Aromatoleum aromaticum EbN1: one gene and its partner. The protein of the gene in region 2 interacts with the protein of the main gene of each other region in a pairwise test. Links are inferred from orthologs where the notes say so. Each region holds a gene or a part of one and is shown on either strand. Other genes may lie near its edges. The genes, in order: rpe and eno.

What was found.
Region 1: the proteins of eno (region 2) and rpe interact in binary tests that used the Escherichia coli proteins (3 or more experiments, as listed by UniProt). The link is inferred for Aromatoleum aromaticum EbN1 from one-to-one orthologs.

What each region holds. Positions count from the first base shown.
Region 1 is NC_006513.1:2,455,694-2,467,414, reverse strand. What follows is about bases 4,039-6,866. They hold rpe (ribulose-phosphate 3-epimerase), read right to left. Parts: upstream 5,887-6,866; coding sequence 5,191-5,886; downstream 4,039-5,190. Other genes in these bases: EBN1_RS11735 (GspE/PulE family protein), read right to left, coding at 5,926-6,866; EBN1_RS11745 (phosphoglycolate phosphatase), read right to left, coding at 4,475-5,152; trpE (anthranilate synthase component I), read right to left, coding at 4,039-4,256. In the rest of the region: EBN1_RS11765 (GumC family protein), read left to right, coding at 1-1,657; EBN1_RS11760 (zinc ribbon domain-containing protein YjdM), read right to left, coding at 1,699-2,034; thioredoxin TrxC, read right to left, coding at 2,144-2,581; more of trpE, read right to left, coding at 2,769-4,038; more of EBN1_RS11735, read right to left, coding at 6,867-8,283; EBN1_RS11730 (MBL fold metallo-hydrolase), read right to left, coding at 8,358-9,125; EBN1_RS11725 (FHA domain-containing protein), read right to left, coding at 9,271-9,975; EBN1_RS11720 (ornithine cyclodeaminase family protein), read right to left, coding at 10,025-10,978; EBN1_RS11715 (TRAP transporter large permease), read right to left, coding at 11,121-11,721. UniProt on the Escherichia coli protein: Catalyzes the reversible epimerization of D-ribulose 5-phosphate to D-xylulose 5-phosphate.
Region 2 is NC_006513.1:3,653,523-3,664,378, reverse strand. Bases 8,006-10,856 are described here. They hold eno (phosphopyruvate hydratase), read right to left. Parts: upstream 10,151-10,856; coding sequence 8,861-10,150; downstream 8,006-8,860. Other genes in these bases: kdsA (3-deoxy-8-phosphooctulonate synthase), read right to left, coding at 10,217-10,856; ftsB (cell division protein FtsB), read right to left, coding at 8,431-8,706; EBN1_RS17500 (C40 family peptidase), read left to right, coding at 8,006-8,349. Outside these bases: EBN1_RS17550 (hypothetical protein), read right to left, coding at 1-532; EBN1_RS17545 (serine/threonine protein kinase), read left to right, coding at 704-1,696; GTP cyclohydrolase I FolE, read left to right, coding at 1,822-2,472; EBN1_RS17535 (DUF3301 domain-containing protein), read right to left, coding at 2,498-2,827; EBN1_RS17530 (inorganic phosphate transporter), read right to left, coding at 2,866-4,449; EBN1_RS17525 (nucleotide pyrophosphohydrolase), read right to left, coding at 4,539-4,895; EBN1_RS17520 (23S rRNA (adenine(2030)-N(6))-methyltransferase RlmJ), read right to left, coding at 4,892-5,737; EBN1_RS17515 (gamma carbonic anhydrase family protein), read left to right, coding at 5,837-6,379; EBN1_RS17510 (SIMPL domain-containing protein), read left to right, coding at 6,639-7,346; EBN1_RS17505 (MliC family protein), read left to right, coding at 7,357-7,710; more of EBN1_RS17500, read left to right, coding at 7,810-8,005. UniProt on the Escherichia coli protein: Catalyzes the reversible conversion of 2-phosphoglycerate (2-PG) into phosphoenolpyruvate (PEP). It is essential for the degradation of carbohydrates via glycolysis.

The DNA of each region.
Region 1 (11,721 bases), 1.2 Mb from region 2 along the record:
TGCCGGCTCCGGCGATGGCGGCGATAGCATCGAGGACTACCGGCGGATGCTCGACGCGACACCGGTCGAGGGAACGGACGTCGTCGAGCTCACAGCGAGCGGCAGGCCGGCCGACGCGCTCGCTCCGCTCGTCAACGCGTTGATCGACACTTACCGCGGCCAGCTCGCCGAACGTTATCGCCAGGATTCGGGCAGCCGCGCGACCAGGGCGCAGGACGAGGCCACGAAGCTCGAAGAGCGCGTCGCCGAAAAGCGGCGCGCGCTCGACGACTATCGCCGCAACCACGACATCGTCGCGCTCGAGCGCGACGAAAACCACGTCCTCAGCCAGGTCAAGGGCGTCGGACAATCGCTGAACGCGGCGAACGACCGACTCGTCGCAGCCGAAGCGAAACTGCGTTCGCTGCGCGATTCGATCGCCGCCGGCAAGTCGATCGTCCGGGCGCGCGACAACCCGACGCTGTCGAACATCGAGCAGCGTGCCTCGCAGTTGCGCGAGGAGCAGCACGAGCTGGAGCGGGCCTACACCCCGGACTTCCTCGCGTTCGATCCGCGCGCCAAGGCCTTGCGCACGCGGATCGCGAGCCTGGACGAACAGATGAAACAGGTCCGCGAAAGAGGGCAGCAGGCAGCGCTGAGCGACGCCGAAGAGGAAGTCGCAGCGGCGCGCGCGGCCGTCGACCGGCTGGCTCAACAGGCGGGCGGCGAGCGGCGGACGGTCCAGGCGTTCACGGCGCGTCTGGGCGAGTTCAAGGCGATGCAGGAGGAGCTGACCGGACTCGAGGAGATGCACCGGGCGGCGGTCGTCAGGGCGACCGGACTGCAGGCCGCGGAGAGGATCCGCGTTCCGGAAGTCACGACGCTCGAAGCGGCTTTCCCGCCGGCCGAGCCCTGGCGGCCGCAATACGGCCGGGACGCGGCGATCGGCGTGACGGCGTCGCTGCTGCTCGCGCTGCTGACGACCTGGATCGTCGAGCTGTTCAACCGCACCACTCCGGCTCCGTCGCTCGTCATCGCGCCCGCATGGCCGCGCAGCGTGCAGCTGCCGATGCGCTCACCGGAGGCGCTTGGCCAGTTCGCGCCGTCGGCGCTGCTCGCCAGCGCCGCGCAACTGCCGCGCGAACTCGACGAAGCCGAGATCGCCCACCTGCTCGACGAACTGCCCGACGACGCCCGCCTCGGCGCGCTCGCGCTGCTTTCCGGCCTGTCGTTCGATGAACTCGCGCGGCTGAAATGGCCTGCGGTCGATCTGCCCGGCAGGCAGATTCTCCTGCCCGACCGCGTCGTGCCGCTGTCTGCGGCACTGGCGGCACAGCTGGGCCGGTACCGCGAACACCATCCGCAAACGGACGACAGCCCTGTCGTCGACGCCGCGAGTGACGGGACGCCGGACGCGCTCGACGCGACGCTTCTTTATGCCGCACACGATGCGGGCATCCCCGGCGCGGACGAGATCACGTGCGCGGCGCTGCGCCACAGCTACATCGCTTACCTGGTGCGCCAGGGGGTGCGCTTCGCAGACCTGTTCGGCATCGTCGGGCGGCTCCCCGCCGACATGCTGGGCGCCTACACGGCGCTGTCGCCGGCGGGCAGGAAGCATCCGCTCGAAGAGATCGAACAGGTTCATCCGGCGCTGCGCCAAGTACGCTCCGCCTGACCTCGGCCGGGCCGGGGCGCGGCCGGCAGGAAGAAGGCCGCTCAGACCTTCTTCAGGTAGCAGGCCTTCAGCATGAAGCTGCCGGCGTCCATCCGACAGTCGACCTCGTGGTCTCCGCCGACGAGACGGATGCTCTTCACTTTCGTGCCGACTTTCAGCGTGATCGAGGATCCCTTGACTTTCAGGTCCTTGATCAGCACGACGGAGTCGCCATCCGCCAGCACGTTACCGTTGGCATCCTTCACCGCTGCATCGGCTTCATCGTCCGCGTCGGCGGCTGCCGCGATCGGCCACTCGTGGGCGCAATCGGCGCAGATGTAATTGTCGCCGTCCGGGTAGGTGTTCTCCATCGCGCATTTGGGGCAGGCGGGGATCATGACAGGGTTCCTCAGGCTATCGGTTTCGAAGGCCGGCAGTATCCGCGCCCCGCCCGGTCTCGGCAACTCTTGCGTCGTGCGCAGCGCCGTGGCACGCGGGCGGACGCCCTCACAGTCCCTGCGCTTTCGCCCACTGCAGGATCTGGCCAGTGTTCATCGCCCCGGACTGGCGTGCGACTTCGCGGCCGGCGCGGAACAGCACCATCGTCGGAATGCTGCGGATCGCGTAGCGTGCCGCGAGATCTTGCGCCTCCTCGGTATTGACTTTCCCGAGCCGGACATGCGGCTCGAGCTTCGCCGCGGCCTCCTCGAACGCAGGCGCCATCGTTCGGCACGGACCGCACCACGACGCCCAGAAATCGACGAGTAGCGGCAGGTCGCCATGACCGGCGTGCACGTCAAAGCTCGCGGCGTCGAGTTCGACCGGATGGCTGGTGAAGAGCGCCTGATGGCATTTGCCGCAGTTCGGGTCGTCGCTCAAACGCCCGCCGGGCAAGCGGTTCAGGACGTGGCAGTGCGGACAGGCAATGGTCAGAGTTTCGGTCATCGGGGCCTCCCAGAGTGTGCAGGGTGACAGGGAAAGAACAGCCGGTGAATGCGCGATCGCACCATCGCTCATTCAGAGGCTGATCCGACGATCCGGTTCAACACAACGTCGAGATTCTGTCCGCTGCCTGCCTCCGGCGCTGCCTGCGATGACAGGACGGCCATGCGGGAGCGCGCTGTCCGACGTGTCAGTCGACCCGCGTGTCCAGACCCGATTCCGCCATCTCCGCCGCACGCAGCATCGCACGTGCCTTGTTCTGCGTCTCCGTCCATTCGGCGTCGGGGTTCGAATCAGCGACGATGCCGGCGCCCGCCTGGACGTGGATGTGGCCGTCCTTGATGACTGCGGTGCGGATCGCGATCGCCAGATCCATGTCGCCGTGAAAACCGATGTAGCCGGCGGCGCCGGCATAGATGCCGCGCTTGACCGGCTCGAGCTCGTCGATGATCTCCATGGCGCGGAGCTTCGGCGCACCCGACACCGTGCCCGCCGGGAACGTCGCACGCAGCACGGCGAGCGCGTTGAGCCCGTCCTTCAGGCGTCCTTCGACGTTCGAGACGATGTGCATCACGTGCGAGTAACGCTCGACCGTGAATTGCTCGGTGACCTTGACGCTGCCGATCTCGGCGACGCGGCCGGCGTCGTTGCGCCCGAGGTCGAGCAGCTGCAGGTGCTCGGCGCGTTCCTTCTCGTCGGCGAGCAGGTCCGCTTCGAGCGCAAGGTCGTCCGCTGCGGTCGCGCCGCGCGGGCGCGTGCCCGCGATCGGGCGCACCGTGACGCGCTTCGCGTCGCCGTCCTGGTCGAGCCGGACGAGGATTTCGGGCGATGCGCCGACGACGTGGAAATCCTCGAAGTTGAAATAGAACATGTAAGGCGACGGGTTCAGCGTGCGGATCGCGCGGTACAGCGCCATCGGGCTCGCTGCGTAAGGCTTGCTCATGCGCTGCGACAGCACGACCTGCATGATGTCGCCGTCGATGATGTACTGCTTCGCGCGGTTCACCGCCGCCTTGAACCCTTCCTCGCCGAAGCTGGACACGGCGGGCTGCGATTCGGCGTGCACATCCTCGGGAATCACCGCCGGCGCGCGCAGCCGCGCGAGCAGGTCGCGCAGGCGTTTCTTCGCGCGCTTGAACGCGCCGGGCACTTCGGGTTCCGCATAGACGACCAGCGTCAGCTTGCCGGAGAGGTTGTCGACGATCGCGATCTCCTCCGACAGCAGCAGCAGGATGTCGGGCGTGCCGATCGTGTCGGTCTTCTCGGTCTTCGCGAGGCGCGGCTCGATGTAGCGCACCGTGTCGTAGCCGAAACAGCCGACCAGGCCGCCGGCGAAACGCGGCAGGCCGTCGCGCGGCGGCACCTTGATGCGCGCCATGAACTCGGCGACGTAGTTCAGCGGATCGCCGTAGTCGCGCCGCTCGACGAGGCGGTTGCCGGTCAGCAGCAGCGCCGAGCGGCCGTAGACCTCGATGCGCGTCGAGGCCGCGAGACCGATCATCGAGTAGCGGCCGAAGCGCTCGCCGCCCTGCACCGATTCGAGCAGATAGCTGTAGGGTTCGTTCGCGAGCTTCAGGTAGATCGACAGCGGCGTGTCGAGGTCGGCGAAGGTTTCGAGCGTGACCGGGATGCGGTTGTAGCCCTGCGCGGCCAGCGCGTTGAATTCATGTTCGAGCATGGTGACTCCACGGGAAACGGTTCGATCGGAACAAGGGGGGTGCGGGCGCGCCGGCAGCCCGCGAAAGCGGTCGCGTTTTAGTGGCCCGCGGGCCACGAGCACCAGCGCCGCCAGCAACAGCGCATGGCGGTGGTCTCGTTGCGTTCCTTGTCCAAAGCCCGGTCGTCGTGGGTCATGTCGATTCGTTCATGGTGGGTGCAAGCGGGACAGCAGATCGGTCAGACGACTTCGATGCGCTCGAGCGCCCCGGTGGCGATCGATAGTAGCCCATCGCATTCGATGGTGTCCACGGGCATGCCTTCGCTATATCCATAGGTCACGAGCAGCACCGGCATGCCGGCGGCGCGCGCCGCGAGCGCGTCGTTGGCCGAGTCGCCGATCATCAGCGCCTGCGCGCTGGCGATGCCAAGCAGGTTGCAGGCGTGGTGCAGCACCGCCGGGTCGGGTTTTTTCACCGGCAGCGTGTCGCCGCTGACGACGGCGTCGAAGTAGCGGTCGAGCCGCATGCGTTCGAGCAGCGGCAGCGTGAAGGCTCCGGCCTTGTTCGTCACGCATGCGAGCCGCAGATTCATCGCCCGCATCGCGTCGAGAGTCTCGGCGACACCGGGATAGATCGTCGTGTGCCGGCCGTTTACTTCAGAGTAGTGACGACGGAAGACCATCACCGCGCTTTCGATCTCGGCCTCGCTCGCCCGGGCGTTCTCGGTCATGCAGCGCCGCACGAGATGCGGGATGCCTTTGCCGACGAAGGAATGGATCTCGGCGAGCGGCCGCGTCGGCCGGCCGAGTTCGGCGAGCATGCGGTTCGCGCCTTCGGCGAGGTCCGCGATCGTGTCGAGCAGCGTGCCGTCGAGATCGAACAGCACCGCCCGCACCGGGAAGCGCCGCGCGTTCAATGCTGCACCCTCGGGTTTCCTGCAATCTGGTGAAGCACTCACGCGCCCACCTTCGCCAGTTCGGCGCGCAGCGCGGCGATCACGCTGTCGTAGCGGTGCGGGTCGGCGTCGCGCCCGGCGCCGAACACGGCCGAGCCGGCGACGAAGGTGTCGGCGCCGGCGGCAGCGATCTGCGCGATGTTGTCGACTTTCACGCCGCCGTCGATCTGCAGCAGGATCCGCCGCCCGCTCGCCGCCTCGTACGCATCGAGCTTCTCGCGCGCCGCGCGCAGTTTCGGCAACGTGCCGGGAATGAACTTCTGCCCGCCGAAGCCGGGATTGACGCTCATCAGCAGCACGATGTCGATGCTGTCGAGCACATGGTCGAGATGGTGCAGCGGTGTCGCCGGGTTGAACACCAGGCCTGCCTGGCAGCCGCAGTCGCGGATCAGCTGCAGCGTACGGTCGACGTGCTCGGACGCCTCCGGATGGAAAGTGATGATGTTCGCCCCGGCCTTGGCGAAGTCCGGGACGATGCGGTCGACCGGCTTGACCATCAGGTGGACGTCGATCGGCGCGCTCGTGTGCGGCCGGATCGCTTCGCAGACGAGCGGACCGATCGTGAGGTTCGGCACGTAATGGTTGTCCATGACGTCGAAGTGGATCCAGTCGGCGCCGGCCGCGACCACATTCCGGACCTCTTCGCCCAGGCGGGCGAAATCCGCCGAGAGCAGGCTGGGGGCGATGCGGGGCATGAAGTTCTCCTGTTCGTTCGAGCCGCGGATTCTAACCGTTCAACGCACGCAGACGCGCCGCACCTGCGCCATGTCGGTGATGCCGCCGAGCACTTTCTCGATGCCGTCCTGGCGCAGCGTGCGCAAGCCCTCGGCGAGCGCGACACCCAGCAGCTGCGCGACGCGCGCGCGCTCCTGGATCATCCGCCTGATCTCGGGCGAGGCGAGCATCAGCTCATGCAGTCCGACCCGCCCCTTGTAGCCGGAGTTGCACTCCGGGCAGCCGACCGGCCGGTAAAGCGTGAAGCGCCCTTCGGCATCCGCATGCGTCGCGCGCAGCCGATCGAACACCGCGGCGCGGGCGGCCAGCGGATCGGCGTGGAATTCAGGCGTCGCGTGCATGTCTTCGCAGTACTCGTCGAGCAGTTGCACGACTTCGGCCTCGTCGGCGCGGTAGGCTTGCCGGCAATGGGTGCACAGCCGCTTCGCCAGCCGCTGCGCGAGCACGCCGAGCAGCGCGTCGCCGAAATTGAACGGGTCCATGCCCATGTCGAGCAGGCGCACGATCGATTCCGGCGCGCTGTTGGTGTGCAGCGTCGACAGCACGAGGTGGCCGGTCAGCGACGCCTCGATGCCCACCGACACCGTCTCGAGGTCGCGCATTTCGCCGACCATGATGACGTCCGGATCGGCGCGGAGGAATGCGCGCATCATCGTCGCAAAATCGAGGCCGGCCTTGCGGTTGACCTGAACCTGGCGCAGCCCTTTCTGCGTGATCTCGACGGGGTCTTCGGCAGTCCAGATCTTCGTTTCCGGCGTGTTGAGGTGGCCGAGGATGGAGTGCAGCGTCGTCGTCTTGCCCGAGCCGGTCGGCCCGCAGACGAAGAACAGGCCGTAGGGCTTGGCGATCGTGCGCCGGAGGCGCTCGAGGTTGTGCGCGGTCAGGCCGAGCTGCTCGAGCCGGATCGGCTCGCTGTGGCCGAGCAGGCGCATCACGACGTCCTCCATGCCGCCGGCGGTCGGCACCGTCGCGACGCGCAGCTCGATGTCGAGCGGCGCGAACTTGCGGAAGCGGATCTTGCCGTCCTGCGGCTTGCGCCGCTCCGAGATGTCGAGGTCGCACATGATCTTGAGGCGCGTCACGAGCGCATTGCGGTAGCTCGCCGGCACCTGGATGTACGGCACGAGCGTGCCGTCCTTGCGGAAGCGGATGTGCGTCTTGTCCTTGCCCGGGCGCGGCTCGACATGGATGTCCGACGCACCCTGCCGATACGCGTCGATGATGACCTTGTTCACGAGCTTGACGAGTTCGTTGTCCGCCGCCGCCAGGACGTCGTCGGCGACCAGGTCCTGCTCGTCTTCGGGCAGGTCCTGCAGCAGATCGGACACCGAACCGAGCTCCATCGAAGGCTCGAAATACTGATCGACGGTGCGGTCGAATTCGTCGCGCGTCGTCACGCGGAAGGCGAGCCGGCGCTTCGGGAACACGTTGTGCGCGATGCGCGACGCACGGACCTGCTCGGGGTCCCACGCTAGCACGACGATGCCTTCGGGAGTCTCCTCGAGCGGCAGCCATCCCGTCTGCTGCACGTACTCGCGCTTGATGTGGCGCAGCAGGTCGAGCTGCTTGACGCGATCCTGGCGGTAAGGCTCGTACGGCACGTGGAAGAAGCGCGACGCCGCATCGCCAAGCTCGGACAGCGCGATGCCGCGAGTCGCGACGAGCACTTCATCGACCGTCGCACCCCATTCGCGGGCGCGGCGCACCGCCTCGTCGAGTTCGTCCGCGCCGAGGCGCCCGTCGACGACCAGCGCATCGTAGCGCGAGCGCAGCGCCGCCGGCGCTTTGCCCTGTCGGGCGTATGCGACGCCCAGGGCCTGCGCGAGCCCGAGCAGGCCGTCCTTCGCGACGCCCGAAAATTCCTCGCCGCGCGTGACGTTGATCAGCAGCATCACGCCTTGCAGCGCGCCGCTCGCGGGATCGATGAGCGGCGCCGCAAGCACCTGCCGCGTGCGGTAGCCGCTGCGCTCGTCGCCGTTCCGGGGAAAGCGCAGCTCCGGGGAAAGCGCGCGGAGCGCGGTCTGGTCATGCACGTCGCGAATATTGACGGGCTGCCGGCGCAGTGCGACGTAGCCGGCGATGCTGCGCGCTGCGACCGGGAGTCGCGCTTCGACGGGCGCCGGGCCGGTCCTGACGCGCAAGACGAGCGTCGTGCCGGCCTCATCGAGGGCGAAGAAGCACAGGCTGTCGGCGTCGAACAGCGTGCACAGGTCGGCGGAAAGGTCGAGGACGACGCGATCGACGTCGTCGGCGGCATCGATGCGTGCCGTGATCGCCTGCAGTCCTTTGAAAAACGCGAGACGGCCGGCGACGTCGCTACCTTTCCTGGCCCGTCCGGGCGCTGCTGTCATGGACATTCCTGTTCCTGGTGTCGGGGCTTTCAACGGGGGCGTGCAGAGGCTGGCCATTCTAGCCGGCGTCGCCAGGAAATTCAGAACTCGAGGATCATGCCCTGCTCGAGCCTCACCGGATGCAGACGTCCGGCTCCGGCTGCGATCTCGCCCATGATGCGTTCGCACTGGCCCGGCTTGAGGTGGGCGATGTGGACTTCGGGCGCCCCGGCGATCTCGTCGAGCATCGCATGCAGCAGGCTGGGACACAGGTGGCGCGCCGTGAGCGCGAGGCCGTGCTGGCTTTCGGGGAAAGCGGTCTCGACGATGAGGTGGCGCACGTGGTCGAGCGCGTTGATCGCGGCGATCAGTTCGGTCGAATACTCGGTGTCGCCGGTATAGACGAGCTTGCCCTCGCCACTGTCGAGACAGTAGGCGACCGTCGGCACGCTGTGGCGGGCCGGCAGCGGCGTGACCATTCGCGCTCCGAGCCGGATCGGGTGGCCGGGTTCGACGGGATGAAACCTGAGGTACGACCGGTGGCAATCCGGGATGGTCGTGAAATCCGGCCAGATCTGCCAGTTGAAGACGTGCAGGCGCAGCATGCGGATGGTCTCCGCCGTGGCGTACACCGTCAGCGGCGTGTCGCGGAGTTCGCCGACCGAATCGACGAGCAGCGGAATCGACACGATATGGTCGAGATGTGCGTGCGTGACGAAAACGTGATCGATGCGCAGCAACTCGTCGAGTTCCAGCTCGCCGACGCCAGTGCCCGCGTCGACGAGAATGTCGTCATCGGCGAGGAACGCCGTCGTGCCCGAAGCCCGTCCGCCGATTCCGCCGCTGCAGCCGAGTATCCTGAGCTTCATGGGTTGGGATCGCGCCGGGAGTCCGCCGCGGCAGGCTACGAGCGTCGCTCCGGTGAAGGTGACCCAGCACGCTACCACTACCTTCGGTCGTGCAGCGTGCATTACTTCACGATGCGATGCCGATAGCCCACAGTATCCCGGGCAATCAAGGGCGCAGGAAAAACTCCATCTTGACCCCGGCCAGCTCGACGATGTCGTGTTCGTCGAGGCGGCGCGCCTGCCCGTCCAGCGGGCACCCATTGACGAGCGGGAACACTTCGCCTTCGATGTGGGTGAGGAAATATCCGTTCACCCGTCGTGTGATCGCAGCCACTTGCTTGCCCGGCTTGCCGAGCGTCGTCAGCGACTTCGTCAGCTCCAGTTCCCGTCCCGCATTCGGGCCGTTGAGCAGCTGCATGACGCCCAGCGCGCCAGCGCTCACGGCCGACGGCGAAGCCGGAGGGGACCGCATCTCCGGCGCCGCTGCAGCAGGGGGGGCGGCAGGTGCGATCTCGGGAGGCACGAGCCCCGGTCCGTCCGCAACCGGCCCGGCATAGCCGAACGCGTGCACCGCCGGCGCGGGCGGTTCGACGATGTACTTGAGTCGGTACTTGCCGAGTTCGACGAGGTCGTTGTTGCGCAGCACATGTTTCCTGATCGGCTGGCCATTCACGTAGGTGCCGTTGGTGCTGTTCTGGTCCTCGAGAAAAGCGTCATCGAGGATCGTCGTGATCACGGCGTGCTGGCCGCTGATCGCCAGGTTGTCGATCTGGACGTCATTATTTGCCTTGCGTCCGATCGTCGTGCGCGGCTTGTCGAGGACGATTTCCTTGAGGACCAGGCCGTCCATGCTGAGGATCAACTTCGGCATTGCATTCGTTCCATGTCTCGAGTGCGCAAGCATGCTGCCCGCGCAGCTTTCAGTAAGGCAGCGCGGTGCCGAGGCCGCGTTCGCGGGCGCGCGCGACGACTTGCGCCGCCACGGCGATGTCCTGGATCGCCATGCCCTGCGATTCGAACAGCGTGACCTGGACGTCGCTCGTGCGTCCCGGGCGGATCCCGGCGACCACTTCACCGAGCTCCACCCATCGTCCCGGCTGCGTGCGCCCTTTTTCGAGCAGCGGCAGCAGGTCGCCCGCTTCGCGCAGCGCGATCTCGCGCGAATCGACGCAGATCACGTCGGCGCGCCTCACCGCCGCCTCCGACAGCTCCTGACGGGCGAGGCTGTTCGAGCCGGCGGCGGTGACGTGCGTGCCCGGAGCGAGCCACGCGGCGTCGAACAGCGGCTTTGGCGACGTCGTGATCGTGACGACGACATCGGCGCCGCGCACCGTGTCCTCGGCGCTCGCCGCGGGTATCACCTCGCGGCCGGTTTCAAGGCTCATCTGTGTGCAGAAAGCCTGCAGCCGCTCCGGGTTGCGCGCGAACACTTTTATGCGTTCGACCGGCCGTACCGCGCACAGCGCGAGGATCTGCCCCTGCGCCTGCCAGCCGGCACCGAACACGCCCGCAACGCGGGCATCGGCTCGCGCCAGCCATTTCGCGGCGATCCCGCCCGCGGCGCCGGTGCGCATCATGCCGAGACGGTCGGCCTCGAGCACGGCGACCGGATCACCGCTGGTCGCGTCGAAAAGGTGCACCCAGAAGCGGTTGCGGCCGCCGGCGCTCGTATAGACCTTCAGCCCGGAGAGGTTGACGGCGGGAACACCGCCCTGCAGCAGGTGGGTCATCGTCGCCGGCAGACGTACGCGCTGCCGCGGCAAATCGATCGTTTCGCCGCGCCCGTGAGCGGCCATGACCTGCTCGACCGCGCCGAGCACCATCGGCATGTCGAGGAGGCCGCCGACTTCGGCTTCATTCAGATATATCGCCATGTATCTCCTGCCCAGCAATCCACGCAAATGCTCCCGCCGATGCACGAGGGGACACGTATTCTAGCTCGCCCGATCGCACCGTCTGGAAGTAAAAAGGCCCGCCTCGAAAGGCGGGCCTTTGCTGTGCGACGACACGGCCTCGCTACATCATGCCGAGCGCGCGCGGCAGGGCCAGCGAGATGGCCGGGACGTAGGTGACGAGGATCAGGAATACCAGCATCGACAGCAGCCACGGCCACACTGCCACCGTCAGCTCGGTGATGCCCATCTTCGTGATGCCGCTGGCGACGTAAAGATTCAGGCCGACCGGCGGATGGCACATGCCGACTTCCATGTTGACGACCATGATGATGCCGAAATGCACCGGGTCGATGCCGAGCTTGATCGCGATCGGGAACAGGATCGGCGCGAGGATCAGCACGATCGACGACGGCTCCATGAAGTTGCCGGCGATCAGCATCAGGATGTTGGCCATGATCAGGAAGCCGATCATGCCGACGCCGGTGCCGATCATGAAGTCCGCCATCTCCTGCGGAATGTTTTCATGCGTCAGCAGGAACGAGAACAGCACCGCGTTGGTGATGATGTACAGCAGCATCGCGCTCATGTTCGCGGAGTTCAGCAGCACCTTCGGCACGTCCTTCATGCCGAGGTCCTTGTAGACGAACACCGCGACGAAGAACGCATACACCGCACTCATCGCAGCCGCCTCGGTCGGCGTGAAGATGCCGGAGTAGATCCCG
Region 2 (10,856 bases):
TCATGCCTGCGAGGTGGGCGAGGATCGCTTTCGCCTGCTCGCGCTCGTCGCCGGCGATCATCGCGTGCCACAACGCGAGATGGATGCCGCGGCGCAATTCGATCTTGAAGTCGATCGCGTTGCCCTCTGCCGCGTCGATCGCGGCGAACTGCTGGTGAAAACGCGCCTCCTGCTGCGGATCGAGGCCGGTGCGCAGCGCCCCGACGAGTTCGGACAAGCCGGGGATCGCCGCCAGTCCGAAGGCCTGGCTGTACGCGACGCCCCACTGGTCGAGCCCCGCGACGACCAGCGCGAGGCGCAGGCTGCAGGTGTCCGCGCTCTGGTCCGCGCTGCCCCAGTTGCGCAACGCCGACGCGAGCACCTCGATGCCCCGCACGCGCCCCTCGTTATCTTTGTCGAGCGTCAGCCGGAAAGCTTGCGAGAATCCGTCCTGCGCCATCCGCGCGGCCAGTTTTTGCACTTCCGGCCGGGCGAGCGCCGCGAGCGCGTCGGGCGGAATGGGCGAGGGAGAAGCGGATGGGTCGGGATGCATGCGCGAGGTCCGGGAAAAGGGCGCCATTGTGAGGCCCGCGACTGCGTCCGGCAAATGCCACGGGGCAAGGATGCGGCGCGGGCGGACACCGGAAAACGCCTTCGCCCTTGTGCCCTGCCCGTTTCCTGCGAAAATGAACAGTCATCCCTCGCCCGAAGGCCTGCCGACCCCATGGCCACACCGCCGTTCGAAAATCTCACTCCGGACCGGATCCTCGACGCGCTCGACAGCGTCGGGTTGATGCCCGACGGACGTCTGCTCACGCTCAACAGCTACGAGAACCGGGTCTATCAGGCCGGCATCGAAGACGGCCCGATGGTGGTCGTGAAGTTCTACCGGCCGGGGCGCTGGCCGGACGAGGCGATCGGCGAGGAACACCGTTTCGTCGCCGAACTGGCCGAGCGCGAGATCCCCGTCGTCGCCCCCCTCGTGCTGCGCAATGCGACGCTGCATCATCACGCGGACCTGCGCTTCGCCGTGTTTCCGCGCGTCGGCGGACGCGCGCCGGAGCTCTCCGATGCCGCAACCCTCGAATGGATGGGCCGCTTCCTCGGCCGCATCCACGCCGTCGGCGCATTGGCGCCGTACCACGCGCGGCCGACGCTCGACATCGCAAGTTTCGGCGAAGAACCGCGCGACTGGCTGCTCGCCAACGGCTTCATTCCGGACGATCTGCTGCCGGCGTGGCGCAGCACCGTCGAGCAGGCGCTCGACGGCGTGCGACGCTGCTTCGACCGCGCAGGGGCGTTCACCCCGATCCGGCTGCACGGCGACTGCCATGGCGGCAACGTGCTGTGGAGCGAGTCGCCATCGACACCCGGCCCGCAGTTCGTCGACTTCGACGACAGCCGCATGGGCCCGGCGGTACAGGACCTGTGGATGCTGCTGTCGGGCACACGCGAGGACATGAGCCGCCAGCTCGGCGACGTGCTCGCCGGCTACGAAGACTTTCACGATTTTTCGCTGCGCGAACTGCATCTGATCGAGGCGCTGCGCACGCTGCGGCTGATCCACTATTCAGCCTGGATCGCCCGCCGCTGGGACGATCCCGCGTTTCCCGCGGCTTTCCCGTGGTTCAACACGCAGCGCTACTGGCAGGACCGCATCCTGGAACTGCGCGAGCAGATCCCGCTGATGGATGAGCGACCGCTCTGGTCGACATGACAGATCCGGTTTTCCGCGGCACCTGCAGATGTTCTCCGATCCGGTATTCGTCGCCCGAGCGGGTTTGGCGCTGCGATCGTCGACGGGCGTATCATGTCTAGCCCAGCCGCCGGGGTACATCCCACATGTCGGACATTCACGACCAGCACCAGCATCCTCAGCCGCCCTCCGCCGCCGGGATCGGCATCCCCCGTAGCGGGAGCTTCGATCCGGCCGCGTTCGAACGGGCCGTCAATGACCTGCTGCGCGCGTGCGGCGTCGCCCCGGACGCGATACATACCGGAAAAACCTCCACCCGCGTACGCGAACTCTGGCAGCGCCGGCTGCTCGGCGGCTACGACATGGACCCCGCGGAGGCGCTCGGCGACGGTTTCGACGACGATCGGACCGACATGGTGGTGATACGTGGCATCGCCGTGCATGGCGTGTGCCCGCACCACCTCGTGCCATTCCGCGGCGTGGCGCACGTCGCCTACCTGCCCGGTGGCCGGCTGCACGGCTTCGGACGTATTGCCCGCCTCGTCGACGCGATCGGGCATCGCTTCACTTACCAGGAATGGATGACGCGGGACATCGCGGACGCGCTGCTGCGGCACGGCCATGCACGAGGAGCAGCCTGCATCGTCGAGGCCGAGCAACTGTGCCTGCTGCTCGGCGAGGACCGCCGCGGCGACGAACGGGTCGTGACGCAGGCGTTCGCCGGCGAATTCGAGACGCGCGAGCACCTGCGCGGCGAATTCCTGCACGCGATCTCGGGCCGCACCTCCGGCCGTTGAGGCGGCGAGGCGCGGCCCGGGCGGTTCAGTGGCGGGTGAACTCCGCCGGGCGTCGGGAGCCGATATCGAGCATCGTGACTTCGTTGCCGAGCAGCATCACCGAACCGCGTTGCCGGTCGTCGCCGGAAGCGGAAAACTCGAAGTCATAGACGCGCCGCAGCCGCACGCGACCGTCCGCATCGCGGGCGAGCCGCAGCGCGCTGATCGACACCGTCTCGTCGAGGAACTGCACCCCTTCGCGTCGGCACGCGCTGCGCGCCGCCTGTACGCCCAGCTCGCGCACCTTGATGCTGTCGAGCCAGAACCAGCCGAGCAGGCACAGCAGGATCAGCGCGGCGAGTTCGAAGGAGGACATGGCGGGATAGGGACGACGGCAGCGGCGCGACGTGCCGGTCAGCCGAGCATCATGCCGCGCATCATGAAGAACAGGAGCCCCGCCATTAGCGCCGACGCGGGGACGGTGATTACCCAGGCGGCGGCGATGCGCATCAGCTGCGAGCGCTTGACCAGCTCCTTGCGATACACCTTGCGCAGGCCCTTGCGCTCCATCTTCGAGAAGTGGGCAGGATCGAGTCGCTGCTTGGCCTTGGCCTTCAGTTCGCGCAGCATCTGGCCCTTCTCGTCGATCGGCGCGACTGCGAACCTGGCGAGGAACGCATCGATGGCGGCCTGGTCGCCTTCGGGGTGATGCGCCTTGATGTCGGCAACCATGCGCGCATAGTTGCTCTTCAGGTACTCGCGCAGGAAGCCCACGCCGAACACGCCGCCCACCGCGATATGCGTGGAACTCACCGGCAGCCCGAGCTGACTCGCGATGATCACCGTGATCGTCGCCGCCATCGCGATGCAGTACGCACGCATCTGGTCGAGCTCGGTGATTTCCGAGCCCACGGTCTTGATGACTTTCGGACCGAACAGCGCGAGGCCGACCGAGATACCCAGCGCCCCCATCAACATCACCCACAGCGGAATCGGCGCCGAGCGCGAAATCTCGGTTGCACCGGAGGCGAGGACGTCAACGATCGCCGCGAGCGGGCCGACCGCGTTCGCAACGTCGTTCGAGCCATGGGCGAAGCTCAACAGCGCAGCGGCAAAGATCAGCGGCGCAGTGAAAAGCCGGTTCACACTCTGCTTCGAGTTCGCAATCGACTGTGCACGGCGGGCGACGAGCGGCCGGACCAGGAACAGCACCGCAACGGCAAAGCCGAAGCCGATCAGCACAGCGGTCAGGAAATCGACCTTCCACAGCTGCTTCAATCCTTTCAGCATCAAATAGGTGCCGAACGCCCACGCCATCAGCGCGACCAGGTACGGCACCATGCGGGTAGCGGCCGCGACCATGTCGTGCTGGTACGTGATGCTGCGCTTGATCAGGTAGAGAAACGCCGCCGCGACGATTCCGCCCATCAGCGGCGAGACCACCCAGCTGACGACGATCCGCCCCACCTCGCCCCAGTTGGCGATCTCCATTCCGCTCGCCGCGATGCCGGCGCCGAGCACCGCGCCGACGATCGAGTGGGTCGTCGACACCGGCGCGCCGACTGCGGTCGCAATGTTGAGCCACAACGCGCCGGCGAGCAGCGCCGACATCATGACCCAGACGAAAGTATCCGGGTCCGAGATCCTGGCCGGGTCGATGATTCCGCTGCGTATCGTATTGACCACTTCGCCACCGGCGATCAGCGCGCCAGCCGCCTCGAAGATCGCCGCGATCACGAGCGCGCCGCCCAGCGTCAGCGCCTTCGATCCGACTGCCGGCCCGACGTTGTTCGCGACGTCGTTGGCGCCGATGTTCATCGCCATGTAGCAGCCGACCGCGGCTGCCGCAGCCAGCATGACGCCACCTTCGCCCTGTCCGATCATCGCGGCGTACAACATCCCGCCGACGATGAAAATCAGGCCTGTTCCGAGACGAAACAGCTCCGCCCGGCCTTTCCGGGTCGCCCGCTCGATCTCGCTGATGTGTTGAAACTCCACGTGCTGAATTCCGTAATCAAAAAGATCGGTATTGTTTCAGAAATGGTTCCCTGCCCCAATCGCCACGCACGGGATTTGCGCCGCAAAGGTCACAATTTGTCGTATTTATCCGAACGTCCGCGCGCCTTGTCGGCAGGATAGCGCACCGCGTTGAGCGCGAGCTTGCGTTGTGCCGCCTCGCCGAGGTCGATGTCGAGGACGTCCGCGAGCCGGACCAGATACAGCAGCACGTCCGCCAGTTCGAGCGCCACTTCGGCGCGCCGCTCTTCGGGCAGATTCGCCGATTCATCGGCGCTGAGCCACTGGAAATGCTCGATGACCTCCCCGGCCTCCCCCGCCAGCGCCATCGCGAGGTTTTTCGGCGTATGAAAGCGCTCCCAGTCGCGCTCGGCCGCAAAAGCCCGCAGCGCGTCACGCAGCGCAAGCAGCGTGTCGTGTTCGCTCATTCGATGTGATGCTCCAGATCGAACCCCCCCTCGCCGTCCTCTCCCAGCACGTCCGCGAGCCACGGCATCACTGCCTCCAGCGTTTGCGGCAGCACCCAGGGGGGATTGACGACGTACAGCCCGCTGCCGAACATGCCGAAACCGTCGCGCGGCGGTTTTTTCACCGCGAGGCGCACGTCGAGCCAGTTTTCGGCGCCGAGCCCCGCGAGGCGTGCGGGCAACTGACGTGCCTCGGTACGCGCGAGCAGCGGATACCAGACCGCGTAGGTCCCGGCCGGGAAGCGCTTGATCGCGTCGGCCAAGGTGTCCACGACGCGGCGGTAATCCTCCTTGACTTCGTACGGCGGGTCGATCAACACGACGACGCGGCGCGACGGCGGCGGCAGCAGGCCGCGCAATGCCGAAAAACCGTCCGCCTTGCGCACCTGGACGCGCTGGACGTCGCGCGCGAACGTCTGCCCGAGCAGCGCGACATCGGCCGGATGCAGCTCGAACAGCCGCATGCGGTCCTGTTCGCGCAACTGCGTCATCGCCAGCGCCGGCGAACCGGGATAGAAGGTCAGCCTGCCGTGCGGGTTGAACTGGGCCAGCGCGTCGAGATACGGGCGCATTGCGTCCGGCAGGTCGTCCCGCTGCCACAACCGGCCGATTCCGCTCGCGAATTCGGCGTTCTTCCCCGCCTGCTCGCTGTCGAGCGCATAGCAGCCGGCGCCCGCGTGCGTATCGACGTACCACCACGGTTTCTCCTTGCGGTTGAAGTAGCGCAGGAGTTCGATCAGCACGAAGTGCTTGAGAACGTCGGCGTGATTGCCGGCATGAAAGGCGTGGCGATAACTGAGCATGAAGACGGCGCGATCTGACTGAGCGGCGAATGCTAACACCACCTGTTATCATTGCGGGCTGCCGGCCCTTGGACGACCGGTTCCGATGGAGAGTGAAGAATGGCGATATACGCCCTCGGCGAACGCGTTCCCGATTTTGGCGAAGGCTGCTGGGTTGCAGACAACGCAACGGTAATCGGCCAGGTGCATGCTGGCCGCAATGTGAGCATCTGGTACAACGTCGTGATCCGCGGCGACAATGACCCGATCGTGATCGGCGACAACACGAACATCCAGGACGGCTCGATCCTGCACAACGACGACGGCGTGCCGCTGACGATCGGCTCGAACGTGACCGTCGGCCACATGGCGATGCTGCACGGCTGCACGGTCGGCGACGGCTCGCTGATCGGCATCAATGCGGTCGTGCTCAACCATGCCGTGATCGGCAAAGACTGCATCGTCGGTGCGAATGCGCTGATCCCGGAAGGCAAGGTGATTCCCGACCGCTCGCTCGTCGTCGGCTCGCCAGGGCGCATCATCCGCGAACTGTCGGACGACGACATCGCCGGACTGCGCACGAATGCGGCGAACTACGTGGCGAATGCACAGATGTATGCGGCGGAGTCGCGCCACATCAATCCGTTGAAACCGGTGAAGTAACGCTCTCATTGCACCGCACGGCGCGTACACTGGTCCGCCGCTACCGGCAACGCTGACTCTGTATCCGGGCGCGGCCACGCCGCCGGGTTCCGGCTGGGCGTGAAAACATCCTGCCCTCCCGTATTGCGCGGATACTTACAAGGGATTACACGTCCGCCCGCCAAGGGTAGAAAATGGTCTGTACACTGCGCGCCTGAGCGCTTCCGCCCTTGGCGCGAAGTTGACCCGCCCTTCATTCCATTCGATTGTTGCTACATCCATGGCATATCGCGCAATCCGACGCTTCCTCGCCCTGCCGCTCGCGCTCGTCATGTTCGCCGCTTCACCCTCTGCAACCGCCCATGCCGAACGAGCCGTCCCGACAGTCGACCTCTCGGCCGACGCCAGCCGGACGGCGCCGAACGACCTGGCGATTGCAAACCTGTATTTCGAAGCGGACGGCGCGGATCCCGCACCGCTGGCGACGCAGGTCAATGCGGTGATCGCCGCGGCTCTCGAACAGGTGCGCCTTTACCCCACGGTCAAGGCCAGGAGTTCCGGCACGAGCACTTTCCCGGTCTATGGCAAGGAAGGCCGGAAGATCGAAGGCTGGAGGATGCGCTCCGAAATCCAGCTCGAGAGCCGCGACCTGCCTGCGCTGTCCGAGCTGCTCGGCAAGCTCCAGGGGAAGCTCGCGCTGTCCGGCCTCGCGATGCAACCGGCGCCCGAAACCCGCAGGAGCGTCGCGGACCTGGCGGCAGGCGACGCGATCCGGGCTTTCCAGGCGCGCGCCGAGGCAGTCGCGGCAACGCTCGGCAAGCCATATCGCATCCGCCACCTGTCGATCGGCTATGGCGGAGAATCGCCGCCGGTCCGGCCGCTGATGAAAACCACCGCCTTCGCCGCAGAGGCCGCACCCGTGCCGATCGAAGCGGGCGAAAGCGAAATTGCCGTGACGGTCAGCGGCACGATAGAACTGAGCGAGTAAGCCGAACTCCATGACGAACCTTCCGCGCCCCGGGGCAGCAAATCTGAAAATCCGCGTCGCTTTGCTGGTCGCATTGACCGGTGCTACCGGCATGCTCGCGAGCACTGCCTACACCCGCGACGCCTCGCGCGTCGTCGGCTACGCCTGTCCCAGCGGCGAACGCTTCACCGTCGAATACCTGCGCGACCACATCCGCCTGCGCACGGGAGCGGGAGTCTTCGCGCTGGCCGTTCAACCAGCGGCGTCGGGCGAAAAATATTCCGACGGCCACATGGTGTTTCACCTGGAGGGAGCGGAAGCGCAGCTCGAACGCCCCGGGTGGACGACCAGCGTCGATTGCAGGGCACAGAACCAGCGCCTCTGAGTGCCCTGGGAAGCGGCGGCCACCCAAAATCGGCGCTTCCTGTGGACGGGCAGGCGACGCGTCGAATATCTTTCGTCAAACCGATCAGGAATTCCCGTCGTGCCCGCTCGCCGACCGGCTTCGGCCGGACTCCTCGCCGTCCTCGCGACCGCACTGCTCGCCGCATGCAGCAGCCTCCCCACGGGCGGCCCCGACGTGGAGACCGATTCAGCGCCCAGTCGCGAAAACGGCAGCTATTTCTCGCTCGATGATCCCCTCCATTCGCAAGAGATGGTGATCTTCGCCCTCGGCCTGCTCGACACCGGCTACCGCTTCGGCGGCCGCAACCCGGAAGCCGGGCTCGATTGCAGCGGCATGGTGAGCTACATCGTCGAGCAGATCAGCGGCCGCCGCCTGCCTCACAACGCGGCGCAGATCGCGCAGCTGACTCGCCCGATTCCCATTCCCGCGTTACAGGCCGGGGATCTCGTATTCTTCAACACGCGCAACCAGCGCCATTCCCACATGGGAATCTATCTCGGCGACGGCCGATTCGTTCATGCTCCGTCGAGCCGCGGGCGTGTCCGCATCGAACTGCTGGACAACCCGTATTTCAGGAGCCGGATCGACGGCGCGCGCAGACTGGTCGCGGCAAACTGACTGAACGCCTCAGGACACGACAGCGAGGCGTCAGTCAGGTCGGAGATGACCCGCGGGCGGGAATCGGCGCAACCGACTCGATCACGGCTTGCGCGGGGTGTGGACGAAGATCTCGTCCGGTTTCGTCAGACCGAGCTCGAAGCGCGCACGCTCCTCGACCGCTTCGTTGCCCGACTTCAGGTCGCGCACTTCCGCCTCGAGTCCCGCGTTGCGCTGCTCGAGGCGCTGGTTGGTTTCACGCTGTGCCTGCAACTGGCGATCCACGTCCCACACGCGCAGCCAGCCGCCTTTGCCGAGCCAAAGCGGATACTGCAGGACGATCACCAGCACGGCGAGAACGATCAAGGGCCAACGCATATTCGAAGGTCTTGCCGAAAAGCCTGCCTGCGGATCCGCGCAGGCAGGACAACGTTATTCATCGGAGTTGAAAAAACGGGGCCGGCGGATGAGCGCCGGCCCGGGTCATGTGTCATGCAGCGGACACCGAAACGCCCGCCGTCCGGGCTCGCGCTCAGCGCACCCGCAAATTGTAGAATGCGCGGCGCCCCGGGTAGCTGACGGTATCGCCGAGATCTTCCTCGATGCGCAACAGCTGGTTGTACTTCGAGATGCGATCCGAGCGCGACAGCGAACCGGTCTTGATCTGCATCGCGTTCAGGCCGACGGCGATGTCGGCGATCGTCGAATCCTCGGTTTCGCCCGAGCGATGCGAAATCACCGCGGTATAGCCGGCGCGCTTGGCCATCTCGACGGCGGCGAAGGTCTCCGACAGCGTGCCGATCTGGTTGATCTTGATGAGGATCGAGTTCGCGACGCCCTGGTCGATGCCCTGTTCGAGGATCCTGGTGTTCGTCACGAAGAGATCGTCGCCGACAAGTTGCAGGCGGCGGCCGAGCTTGTCGGTCAGCGTCTTCCAGCCGGCCCAGTCGTTCTCGGCCATGCCGTCCTCGATCGAGACGATCGGGAAGCGGTCGGCGAGCGTCGCCAGGTAGTCGGCGAAGCCTTCGGAGGAGAGCGTCAGCCCTTCGCCCGCGAGCACGTACTGGCCGTCCTTGTAGAACTCCGACGCGGCGCAGTCGAGCGCGAGCAGCACGTCGCGGCCCGGCTCGTAGCCGGCAGCGGCGATCGCGTCCTGGATCATGTTCAGCGCTTCTTCGGTGCCGCCGACGTTCGGCGCGAAACCGCCTTCGTCGCCGACCGTCGTCGGATAGCCTTTCTTGTCGGTGAGCTTCTTCAGGTGATGGAAGATTTCGGCGCCGCAGCGCAGCGCTTCGCGGAAGCTCGTCATCGACACCGGCATGATCATGCATTCCTGAATGTCGAGGCTGTTGTTCGCGTGCGCGCCACCGTTGATGACGTTCATCATCGGCACCGGCATCGCCATCGGGCCGGAGCCGCCGAAGTAGCGATACAACGGCAGGCCGGCCTCTTCCGCGGCGGCTTTCGCGATGGCCATCGACACGGCGAGCGTCGCGTTCGCACCAAGGCGCGACTTGTTCTCGGTGCCGTCGAGTTCGATCAGCGTGCGGTCGATGAAAGCCTGCTCTTCGGCGTCGAGGCCGATCAGCGTTTCGGAAATCTCGGTGTTGACGTTCTCGACCGCCTGCAACACACCCTTGCCGAGATAGCGCGCGGCATCGCCGTCGCGCAGCTCGATCGCCTCGCGCGATCCGGTCGAGGCGCCCGACGGCACCGCGGCCCGGCCCATGACGCCCGATTCGAGCAGGACATCGGCTTCCACCGTGGGGTTGCCGCGGGAATCAAGAATTTCGCGGGCAATGATATCGACAATTGCACTCATGGTTTTTCCTCTCGTTCTTGTGGAATCGAAAACTTTGGAGCGGGGTTCTGCAGTGCGCGGCGAAGCTCAGCCGGCCATCTCCATGAAACCGTGCGCTTTCACCAGCGCGTCGATTTCCTTGAGCGTTGCGAGTAGCGCTTTCATCTTCGGCAGCGGCCACGCGTTCGGGCCGTCCGACAGCGCTTTCGCCGGATCGGGGTGGCTTTCCATGAAGAGGCCGGCGATGCCCACCGCGACGGCCGCGCGCGCCAGCACCGGCACGAATTCGCGCTGGCCCCCGGATGCCGTGCCCTGCCCGCCAGGCAACTGCACCGAATGCGTCGCGTCGAACACGACCGGGCAGCCGGTCTCGCGCATGATCGCGAGGCTGCGCATGTCGGACACGAGGTTGTTGTAGCCGAACGACGCGCCGCGCTCGCAGACCATGATTGTGTCGGCGCCGCCGTTGGCTTCGCGTGCCTTGTCGACGACGTTCTTCATGTCGCCGGGCGCGAGGAACTGACCTTTCTTGATGTTCACCGGACGGCCGGAAGCCGCGACGGCGTGGATGAAGTCGGTCTGCCGGCACAGGAAGGCTGGCGTCTGCAGCACGTCGACAGCCGCCGCAACCGCCGGGATCTCGTCGATCGCGTGCACGTCGGTGAGCACGGGCACGCCGAGCTGCTTCTTCACGTCGGCGAGAATCTCCAGGCCTTTTTCCATCCCC